2 regions of the Azospirillum himalayense genome follow, and region 1 is predicted to be linked to the other one. Evidence: predicted binding sites of a transcription regulator. Region 1 holds the regulator's gene; the other holds the start of a gene.
The links. Region 1 encodes PhoB, which activates phosphate uptake and scavenging genes when phosphate is short. Its sites were predicted from a motif close to TNTCATAAAACTGTCA; they were not measured.

Region 1 (5,572 bases):
TGGGCGCCACCAAGTCGGAGACGATCCGGCTGGTCGTGCTGCCCGCCGCCCTGCCGGGCATCGTCGCCGCCGTCATGCTGGCGGTCAGCCGCGCCATCGGCGAGACGATGATCGTCACCATGGCCGCCGGCCTCACCGCCAACCTGACCGCCAACCCGCTGGACGCCGTGACCACGGTGACGACGCAGATCGCCACGCTGCTGGTCGGCGACCAGGAGTTCGACAGCCCCAAGACGCTGTCGGCCTTCGGGCTGGGCCTCGTCCTGTTCGTCGTGACCCTCACCCTCAACATGGTCGCCCTCCGGGTGGTCCAGAAGTATCGAGAGAAATATGACTGACCTCGTGGAACAGGATACGCGGGCCATGTCGGTCGCCGTCACCAAGTCGCGCTACCAGAGCGAGGAATTCTCCGCCCGCCTGCGCCGCCGCTACGCCGCGGAGCGCCGGTTCCGAATCGCCGGGATGCTCGCCGTCGGGATCGCGTCTCTGATGCTGGTGGTTCTGCTCGGCTCCATCGTCAGCAAGGGCTACACCGCCTTCTGGCAGGCGCAGATCCGGCTTGAGGTGACCCTGGACAAGCAGCAGGTCGAGGAACGGAACTACACCGCCCTCGTCCGGCAGGCGCTCTACGCCCAGGTCCCGGCGGCCACCGACCGCGCCACCCGCCGCTCGCTGAACGACCTGCTGTCCTCCGGCGCGCCGTACGAGCTGGAGGCGATGGTCAACGCCAACCCCTCCCTCGTCGGCACCACGCAGACCGTCTGGGTCCGCGCCGACGACGAGATCGACCAGTTCATGAAGGGCTTCATCCGGCGCGACGTGCCGGAGAGCGAGCGCCGGCTGAACGACGTCAAGATCGCCGCCATCGACGCGCTGGTCGCCAACGGGTCGATCCGCAGCACCTTCAACACCACCCTGTTCACCGCCGGCGACAGCCGCGAGCCGGAACAGGCGGGCATCCTGGGCGCCGTCGTCGGCTCCGCCCTGACGCTGGTGGTGACCATGCTGCTGTCGGTGCCCATTGGCATCGCCGCCGCGGTCTATCTGGAGGAGTTCGCGCCGAAGAACCGCTGGACCGACCTGATCGAGGTCAACATCAACAACCTCGCCGCGGTGCCGTCGATCATCTTCGGCCTGCTCGGTCTGGCGGTGTTCCTCGGCTTCTTCGGGCTGCCGCGCTCCGCGCCGCTGGTCGGTGGTCTGGTGATGGCGCTGATGACCCTGCCGGTCATCATCATCGCCTCGCGCGTCGCCCTGAAGGCGGTGCCGCCGTCGATCCGCGAAGCGGCGTTGGGCGTCGGCGCCTCGCCGTTGCAGACGGTGACGCACCATGTCCTGCCGCTGGCCCTGCCGGGCATCCTGACCGGCACCATCATCGGCATGGCCCGCGCGCTGGGCGAGACGGCCCCGCTGCTGATGATCGGCATGGTGGCCTTCATCGTGGACATCCCGGGCGGCCTGACCGACAGCGCCACGGCCATCCCGGTGCAGATCTACATGTGGGCGGACAGCCCCGAGCGGGCCTTCACGGAGCGCACCTCCGCGGCGATCCTGATCCTGCTCGCCTTCCTCATCCTGATGAACGGCCTGGCCGTCTTCCTGCGCAAGAAATTCGAGAGGCGTTGGTAACCCCATGAGCGTCCAGACCCACATCCCGGCCACGGCCATGGCTTCGCGTCCCGCCGCCGGCATCCACGGCACCAAGATGGTCGCCCGTGACGTCAAGGTGTTCTACGGGGCCAAACAGGCGCTCAAGGGCATCAACCTGGAGATCCAGGAAAACCGCGTGATGGCGCTGATCGGCCCGTCCGGCTGCGGCAAGTCGACGTTCCTGCGCTGCCTGAACCGCATGAACGACACCATCGAAAACTGCCGCGTCGAGGGGCTGATCGCGCTCGACGGCGAGGATGTCTACGGCAAGTCGATCGACGCCGTGCAGCTCCGCGCCCGCGTCGGCATGGTCTTCCAGAAGCCGAATCCCTTCCCGAAGTCGATCTACGACAACATCGCCTACGGCCCGCGCATCCACGGCATCGCCAGCCACCGCGACGAGATGGACGAGATCGTCCAGACCTCGCTGAAGCGCGCCGGCCTGTGGAACGAGGTGAAGGACCGCCTGCGCGAGCCGGGCACCGGCCTGTCCGGCGGCCAGCAGCAGCGCCTGTGCATCGCCCGCGCCATCGCCGTCAGCCCCGAGGTGATCCTGATGGACGAGCCCTGCTCGGCGCTCGACCCCATCGCGACGGCCCACATCGAGGAGCTGATCGACGAGCTGCGCGAGAACTACACGATCGTCATCGTGACCCACAACATGCAGCAGGCGGCCCGCGTCTCCCAGAAGACCGCCTTCTTCCATCTGGGCGACATGGTGGAGTGCGACGACACCGAGGAAATCTTCACCAACCCGCGGGACGAGCGCACCCAGGGCTACATCACCGGCCGCTACGGCTGATCCCCGGCCTCTGATCCCCGGCCTCGCCGCATCCTTTCCATCAGCGAAGGACGTGAAGCATGAGCACCGAACACATCGTGCGCTCCTTCGCGCACGAACTTGAGCGCCTGTCCAATCTGATCACCCAGATGGGCGGCGTCGCCGAAGCGCAGGTGGACGCCGCCGTGAAGGCGGTGGCCCGCCGCGACGTCGCGCTGGCCGCCCAGGTCATGCAGGCCGACCGGCGCATCGACGCCTACGAGCGCGACATCGACGCCGAGGCCGTGCGCCTGCTCGCCCTCCGCCAGCCGCTGGCCCAGGACCTGCGCGAGATCGTGTCGGCGCTGAAGATCGCGTCGGACCTGGAGCGGATCGGCGACTACGCCTCCAACATCGCCAAGCGCTCGCTGGCGCTGGCCCAGGTGCCGGTGGTGCGCCCGGCGGCGGCCATCCCGCGCATGGGGCGGCTGGTCGAGTCGATCATGAAGGACGTGCTGGACGCCTACATCGAGCGCGACGTCCGGCGCGCCATCGCCGCCTGGGAACGCGACGAGGAGCTGGACGACCTCTACACCAGCCTGTTCCGCGAAGTCCTGACCTACATGATGGAGGACCCGCGCAACATCACGCCCTGCACGCACCTGCTGTTCATGGCGAAGAACCTGGAGCGGATCGGCGACCACGCCACCAACATCGCCGAGACCATCCATTATCTGGTGGTCGGCACGACGCTGCGCGCCGCGCGCCCGAAGAACGACGGCAGCAGCTTCGCCGTGGTCGAGCCGGACGGTTCGGTCATGGATGCGGCCACGGAGGCGATGGAACAGGGATTGCCGCGGGACGGTGGCCCGGATAACGATGGAGCGGGACATGCCGCGTGACGGCGAGACGCGCAGTGGGAGCGGGACAAGCATGAATTCGGCGCTGAAGCCGCTCGTCCTCGTCGTCGAGGACGAAGCCGACATCGTGACGCTGCTGAAGTACAATCTGGAGAAGGAAGGCTTCCGCGTGAACGCCGCCACCGACGGCGAGGAAGCCCTTCTGCTGGCCGGGGAGCAGACGCCGAACATCGTCCTGCTCGACTGGATGCTGCCGCTGATGTCGGGGCTGGAGGTCTGCCGCCAGATGCGCCGCAACAGCAAGATGCGCGACATCCCGATCATCATGCTGACCGCCCGCGGCGAGGAGGCGGACCGCGTGCGCGGCCTGAATTCCGGCGCCGACGACTACATCACCAAGCCCTTCTCCCCGACCGAGCTGGTCGCCCGCATGCGCGCCGTCCTGCGCCGCTCGGCCCCCGGCATGACCGACGAGACGCTGCAGTTCGCCGACGTGACCATGGATCTGGCGGCCCACCGGGTTCGCCGGAACGGGCGCGACGTGCATCTGGGGCCGACCGAGTTCCGCCTGCTGCGCCATTTCATGCAGCATCCCGGCCGCGTCTTCTCGCGCGAGCAGCTTCTCGACGTGGTGTGGGGCCACGACGTCTATGTCGAGCCGCGCACCGTGGACGTGCACATCCGCCGTCTGCGCAAGGCGATGAACGAGGAGACGGAGATGGATCTGATCCGCACCGTCCGCTCGGCGGGCTACGCGCTGGACAGCAAGTCGGTCTGACGTCCGCAGGGGCGGTGTTGGCCACCCGAACCGGCCTCCGACAAACCCGGCGCGGTTCACTGTTCGGGTGCCGCCGGGTTCGGGCGCCGCCGGTGTCATGCCGGCGGCACCCGAAGGCGCCGAATCAGAGGATGATGTTCTTGCCGAGAAGCTTGTCCAGGCCCTGGAGGGTGATCTGGAAGTCGGCCCGTCCGTCCCCATTCACATCCCCCTGCGCCATGCCGCCCGCCCAACGCAGTTCGCCCGCCCGACGGTGGAAGCTGCTGCCGCCGATGAACGTGAACGCCTGGTCGCCGCGCTGGCGTGTATTGGCGTCGATGCCGCGCAGGTCGAGGCTGTCGTCTGTCGAGAAATCCAGGATGGTGTCACGCTGGGAGCCGTTGCCGGCGTCCCGCGTGCTCTGGAAGACGAAGCGGTCCTTGCCATCGCCGCCGGCGAGCAGGTCGGTGCCATCGCCGCCCTGAATCCAGTCGTCGCCAACGCTGCCGAGCAGGGTGTCGTCTCCGCGATTGCCGTACAGAGTGTCGTTTCCGAGTCCGCCGACCATCAGCTCGGCATTGTGCGACCCCAGCAGGGTGTCGTTCCCACCAAAGCCGAGGATCGCGGAGTTCCCCTTTCTGGCGTCCGAGCGCAAGGTTTCGGCGTTTCCGGTGCCGGTCTTGAACTGCCAACCTTCCTTGAACAGCCAGCTGTAATCGACGCCTGTGGCATCCTTGGCCGCAGCCAGAAAGTTGGCGCGGGCCTGTTCCGGAGTAGTCGCCGCATCCTTGGTGATCAGGCTCTGCCAGAAGCGGGCGTAGTTGTCTTCGCCGAAGTCCTCGTAGAGACGGTGGAGCAGGGAGCCGGCGAGGTCGGCCCCGCTGAAGTTGTAGGGGTTCTGGGGACCGGTGTCGGTGGCCAGGGTGTTGCGCCAATTCAGGTCGCCATTGGAGAAATAGAGCTGGGCCATGTCCTGCTGGATGTATGTGACCAGCTGGTTCCATTCGAGCCCGTTAAAGGTGGTTCCGTCGACGCCGGCAGCGTCCATGGAGAGAAAGCGGTTCTCAATGGCAAAGCCGGTGGTGAAGGGCGGCAGTCCCTGGAGCGGCTGGTCGTAGAACCAGAAATTCCGGCCAAGTTCGTAGAAGAGCACTTGATCGTAGAGGCCAGCGTCGCGCACCCCGGTGTAGAGGATGTTGAAATATTCCGGCATGATTTCGATGCCGGTGAAGCCGAGAAAGCCGCAGCCCGCACCGCAGGTGTCCTGTACTTCGGCGATCGTGGCCTTGCCGTTGTAGGTGAAATATGGGTTCGGTTCCCGTCCTGTGATGCGCGTGTAGAAATCGTAGCTTTCGTCCAGCTTGGAGACGATGCTCTGCATCACATTGATTTCTAGATCAGGCGACTGTGTAAGAAGCACGATGTTCCGACCTTCCCAGGGTGTTCTTTCGAGAACTTCTCCGTAAATTGATGTATAAGCAACCACGGCCGTCCTCCTCGCCCTGTTGTTTTCTAAGCGAAGAGGATTTACAGGCAATTTCAGGA
Region 2 (5,572 bases), on a different contig from region 1:
AAGGTCGGAGATCGCCCCCAGCGCGCGGGTGTCCACCCCACAGTCCTGTCCGTAGAGCACCTTCAGCGACACCACCACCTCCTCCAGCGGGGCGTTGCCGGCGCGCTCGCCCAGCCCATTGACGGTGGTGTTGACGTGGGTCGCCCCGCCGAGCACGGCGGCCAGGGAGTTGGCGTTGGCGAGGCCGAGGTCGTCATGGGCGTGAATCTCGATCTCCAGGTCGGTGGCCCGGCGCAGCCGTTCGATGCAGGCGCGCGTCTGGAAGGGATCGAGCACGCCCAGCGTGTCGGCGAAGCGGAAGCGGCGGGCGCCGGCCTCCTGCGCCACGGTCGCGGCGGCGATCAGGAAATCCATGTCGGCGCGCGAGGAGTCCTCGCCGCCCAGGCTGACCTCCAGCCCGTGGTCGCGGGCCGTCTTGACCTTGCGTTCGATCTCCGCCAAGGCCCAGGCGCGGCTGCGCTTCAGCTTTTTGGTGATGTGGATGTCGGAGACGGGCATCGACAGGTTGACGGTGCCGACCTGGCAATCGAGCGCTGCCTTCAGGTCGGTGTCGTGCATGCGGCACCAGACCATCAGCCGCGCCTTCAGCCCCAGCGCAGCCACGGCGCGGATGCCCTCGCGCTCCTCCGGCCCCATGGCGGGGATGCCGATCTCCAGCTCCGGCACGCCGGCCTCGTCGAGTGCGCGGGCGATGGCGATCTTCTCGTCGAGCGTGAAGGCGACCCCCGCCGTCTGCTCCCCGTCGCGCAGCGTCGTGTCGTTGATGATGGTGGAACCGGCCATCGGCATTCGGTCACATCCTCAATCTGAGCGTAATCAGCGGTGGGTCTTGCCCCCTCCCTAACCCTCCCCCGCTTCGCAGGGGAGGGGATCAAGTCCCTCTCCTGCGAAGCGGGGGAGGGAGGGGACCCACGCAGTGGGGAGGGTGGGGGCAACGGGGCCAGAAAGTGTGTCGCAGACCGGGCCGGGGAACCGCGTCCCGGCGGGTGTCGTCGGGCGGGTTGCCGGGGCGCGGGCCCGGCCCGGCCTGCGATCTCGGTGTTACGAGTAAACCGGCGCGAACTCCTTCGGAGCGCCCGCCTGCGACCAGTAGGGCGACAGCGAGCGCAGCTTCGCGATGATGCCGGGGACCACCGCAATCACCCGGTCGATCTCCTCCTCGGTCGTTTCGCGCGACAGGGAGAAGCGGGTGGCGCCGTGGGCGGCGGTGTAGGGCACGCCCATCGCCCGCATCACGTGGCTCGGCTCCAGCGACCCGGAGGTGCAGGCCGACCCCGACGAGGCGGCGATGCCCGCCTCGTTCAGCAGGAGGAGGATCGCCTCGCCCTCGATGTACTCGAAGGCGACGTTGCAGGTGTTGGGCAGGCGGTTGGCCGGGTTGCCGGTGACGAAGCAGTTGGGGACGGCGGCCAGGATGGCCTGCTCCAGCTTGTCGCGCAGCGCCTTGACCCGCGTGTTCTCGTCGGTCATGTGCAGCAGCGCGAGCTGCGCCGCCGCTCCCAGCCCGACGATGCCCGGCGCGTTCTCCGTGCCGGCGCGGCGCGAGCGCTCCTGGTGGCCGCCGCGCAGCATCGGGCGGAAGCGCAGGCCGCGCTTGACGTAGAGCGCGCCGATGCCCTTGGGGGCGTGCAGCTTGTGGCCGGACAGCGACAGCATGTCCACCGCGCTGTTGACGAGCGTCATCGGGATCTTGCCGACCGCCTGCACCGCGTCGGTGTGGAACACCGCGCCCGCCGCCTTGGCGAGCTGGGCCAGTTCCTCGATCGGGAAGATCGTGCCGGTCTCGTTGTTCGCCCACATGATGGAGACGATGGCGACGTCCGGCCCCAGCGCCGCCTTGTAGGCGTCGAGGTCGAGGTTGCCCCGGTTGTCCACGCCGATGCGGTGGACGGTGTAGCCGCGCTTCTTCTCCAGATAGTCGCACAGCGCCAGCACGGCGGGATGCTCGACCACGCTGGTGACGATGCTCTTCTTCTTCGGATAGGCCTCCAGCACCGACAGGATGGCGGTGTTGTCGCTCTCCGTGCCGCCGGAGGTGAAGACGATCTCGCTGTCATGGGCGGCGCCGAGCAGCGCCTGCACCTGCTTGCGCGCCCACTCGATCTTGCCGCCCACCGCGGCGCCGAAGCCGTGCATGGAGGAGGGGTTGCCGAACTGCTCGGTGAACAGCGGCAGCATCTCCGCCAGCACCTCCGGATCGACGCGGGTGGTGGCGTTGTTGTCGAGGTAGATTCCCTGTGCGGTCATGGCTCAGGCCCCCACCGGCAGGAGGGAGGCGGGCTTGACGCGGACGAACTCGCCCAGCGCCTCGACCAGCTTGGCCTGCACGCCCATCATGGTGCCGGCGGACTGCGAACAGCCGGAGCAGGCGCCGGTCAGCCGGACGTAGATGTCCTTGCCGTCGATGTCCACCAGCTCGACATCGCCGCCGTCGCGCTGAATCTGCGGGCGCAGCTCCTCGATGGCGACCATGATCTTCTGCATGCGCTGCACGTTCGTGAGCTTGGCCGGTGCGGCCTCGGCCTTCGGGGCCAGCGGCTTGATGGCGTCCAGCCCGACCGTGCCGGGGGCGTGGGGCTTGGGCGGGGCCAGCGCGCCGGTCTTGGCGAGCACGGCCTCCAGCACCTCCTCGATCTTCTCGTGGCAGGTCTGGCAGGAGCCGCCGGCCTTGGTGTAGTGGGTGACCTCCTCCAGCGTGGTCAGGCTGTTGACGGTCACCGCGCGCTCGATCATCGCCGCGTCGATGCCGAAGCACTTGCAGACCAGCTCGCCTTCCTCGTGGTCGTCGACCCACTCCTCGCCCTTGAAGTTGGCGATGGCGGCGCGGAGCGCCTCGGCGCCCATGACCGAACAGTGCATCTTCTCCGGCGGCAGGCCGCCCAGATACTCGGCGATGTCGCGGTTGGTGACGGCCAGCGCCTCGTCCACCGTCTTGCCGATGATCATCTCCGTCAGCGCCGACGAGGACGCGATGGCCGAGCCGCAGCCGAAGGTCTGGAACTTCGCGTCCTCGATGACCTGGTTGTCGGGGTTGACCTTCATCATCAGCTTCAGGGCGTCGCCGCAGGTGATCGACCCGACCTCGCCCACGGCGTTCGCCTCATCCAGCGCGCCGGCGTTCTTCGGGTTGAAGAAGTGTTCCTTGACCTTGTCGGTGTAGTTCCACATGACGCCTTGCCTTTCCCGACGTTATCGGGTGGGGGGAGAGTGTTCGGGGTTAGTGGGCGGTGCCGCAGCCGCCGGCCGACGGCGTGGAGGAGCAGCTGCCCCCCGGACCCGCCGAGAAGGACTTGCCGCAGCCGCAGCTGCCCGTCGCGTTCGGGTTGTCGAACTTGAAGCCCGCGCCCTCGACCCCTTCGACGAAATCGACCACCACGCCGGTCAGGAAGGGCTGGCTGGTCGGGTCGACGAAGATCGTCACCGGGCCGAAGGTCAGCACGGCGTCTTCGTCGCCCGCCGTGGCCTCCAGCCCCATCTGGTACTTCATGCCGGCGCAGCCGCCGTCGGCCACCGCGATGCGCAGGCCGGCCGCGGCGCCGCCGGACTTCGCCAGCACGCGCTCCAGGGTGTTCACCGCCGCATCCGTCAGGGTCACCATGTCTGCCGCCTCCAAATGCTTCGTCGGGCATGCCGACCGTTCCTGGTCATAGGATCAGCAAGCAGCGTGCCAACTTTTAAGTTGTTGATTTTGATGAATTGTCAGGTCGGGTGGCTGGTGTTTTTCCGACAATTGTCGGGTCGGGGCCATGTCGGCTTTGCGACATCCTGCGACGAAAGGACGCACAATTTGATTATGGGCTTTTGCGAAACGGGCTTGCGAGCCATACAGGATTGTCGGTCGGGCGCACGGTTTTGCGAAACAACGGAAGGGGACGGGTGATGGAGCGGCCGGTCGAACTGCGGATGTCCAACGGGCGCATGGCCTTCGGCGAGGTGCCCGAGTATATCGACGAGAAGCTGCAGGAGGCGGTGAAGGCCCGCCCCGACGCCGCGGCCTGCGAAGCCCTGCTGTGGGAGGCCCACCGGCTGGGGCCGCGCGTCCTGCCGGTCTTCTACGCGCTCTACAAATTCTACTTCAACCGCAAGCGCTTCGCGGACGCGGAGCGGGTGGCGATGATCGGACTGGACGCGGCGGCGCGCGAGGGCGGCTATGCCGGCGACTGGCGGAGCCTGCGCGTGGACAGCGCGGATTGGGCGAAGGAGGGGCCGCCGCGCTTCACCCTCTTCACCCTGAAGGCGTTGGCCTTCATCAGCCTGCGCAGCGAGCGGGTGGAGGAGGCGAGGGTGATCCTCGCGAAGCTGACGGAGATCGACCCGCAGGACCGGGTTGGCTACGGCGTCATCGCCGCGCTGGCGAAGGGTCTGGGGGAGGAGTGACTTGGGAAGAGGGGTGATTGACGGTTTGGTTCCGTCAGTCACCCGAACCGAAGCACACGGCCTCCGCGCCGCAATCGCGGCAGACCGGGGCGCCGCAGGGAATCAGCCCGTCCCGCGCGCAGAGGAAGCGGTAGAGGAAAGCCTTCCAGCGGGTGCCGGTGGCGTTCAGCAGGGCCAGCGAGTCGAAATGGCGCTCCATCAGCGCCGCGAGGTGGCTCGGGCCGGCCAGCCCGAGATCCCGCCACAGTTCGCCCTCGTCCAGCATGGCCCGTGCCACGATGGCGGCGAGCCATTCCTCCTCCTCGATGCCCAGCGACCGGTGGGCGAGCAGGAGGGCGGCGATGTCGTCCACCTCGCCGCGAAGAAGCGGCGGCAAGGGGGTGGGCGAGCTGTCGGGAACCGGCAGGCCGGCCGCGAAGGCGCCGGGGAAATAGCGGTCGAGAATCTGGCCGAGCGCCCGGTCGTCCAGTCCCAAAGCGCCCGGACCCGCCGGCCAGCGGCGGGACAGGATGCAGGCGAACAGATGCGCGTCGAAGACGTTGCAGCGTCCCTGGCGGTCGGTCAGCCAGCGGTACAGAAGCGTGGTGTCGCCCGCCCCCGGCGGGGCGGTGTCAAGGATGCCCATGGCGTCCTCCTCCGGGGGCGGGCGGCCGTCAGGCCGTCTCAGATCAACTCGGCGACCCTCAGGCCGCCTGGGGCAAGTGGGTGATGCAGTTCTTGGAACAGACCTTGCCGCAGCTCTCGCAGCCGATGCAGTTCCCGGCGTTCTTGACGCTCATGACCTTCTTCTCGGCCTCGTCGTCGAAGGCGTCGACGATGTCGCCATCCTCGGTGATGCCGATCAGCTCCAGCACGTCGCGGCCGCAGACCTTGAAGCAGCGGCCGCAGCCGATGCACATCTTCTGGTCGATGCTTTCCACGAATTTCGGCGTCCAGGCGCCGCCGCCGCGGGTGGTGCCGGTCACGAACTCAGCCATCGTCTGCTCCTCAATCGGGCTTGGTGTGTTGTTTGGTGGGGATGTGGGCGTAGGTGTTGCCCCCTCCCTAACCCTCCCCCGCTTCGCAGGGGAGGGGACTGCCGCCGCTTCGCGATCATCTCCCTCCCCTGCGAAGCGGGGGAGGGTCGGGGAGGGGCAGGAGGATGCTCAGGCGGACGCCGTCTCCAGCGCCTTCAGCTCGGCGCGCTTCTCGGTCA

Region 2: the regulator PhoB is predicted to act here: its motif matches at 3,748-3,763, upstream of ACFPMG_RS16990 (HesB/IscA family protein).

What each region holds. Positions count from the first base shown of each region.
Region 1 is NZ_JBHSLC010000087.1:308,121-313,692, forward strand. It holds gene pstC (phosphate ABC transporter permease subunit PstC) at 1-338, shown strand, start outside; gene pstA (phosphate ABC transporter permease PstA) at 331-1,629, shown strand; gene pstB (phosphate ABC transporter ATP-binding protein PstB) at 1,667-2,452, shown strand; gene phoU (phosphate signaling complex protein PhoU) at 2,512-3,312, shown strand; gene phoB (phosphate regulon transcriptional regulator PhoB) at 3,344-4,048, shown strand; gene ACFPMG_RS26555 (calcium-binding protein) at 4,173-5,408, opposite strand.
Region 2 is NZ_JBHSLC010000035.1:78,557-84,128, reverse strand. It holds gene nifV (homocitrate synthase) at 1-789, opposite strand, end outside; gene nifS (cysteine desulfurase NifS) at 1,042-2,247, opposite strand; gene nifU (Fe-S cluster assembly protein NifU) at 2,251-3,168, opposite strand; gene ACFPMG_RS16990 (HesB/IscA family protein) at 3,218-3,598, opposite strand; gene ACFPMG_RS16985 (hypothetical protein) at 3,880-4,377, shown strand; gene ACFPMG_RS16980 (nitrogen fixation protein NifQ) at 4,412-5,002, opposite strand; gene fdxB (ferredoxin III, nif-specific) at 5,061-5,354, opposite strand; gene ACFPMG_RS16970 (CCE_0567 family metalloprotein) at 5,523-5,572, opposite strand, start outside.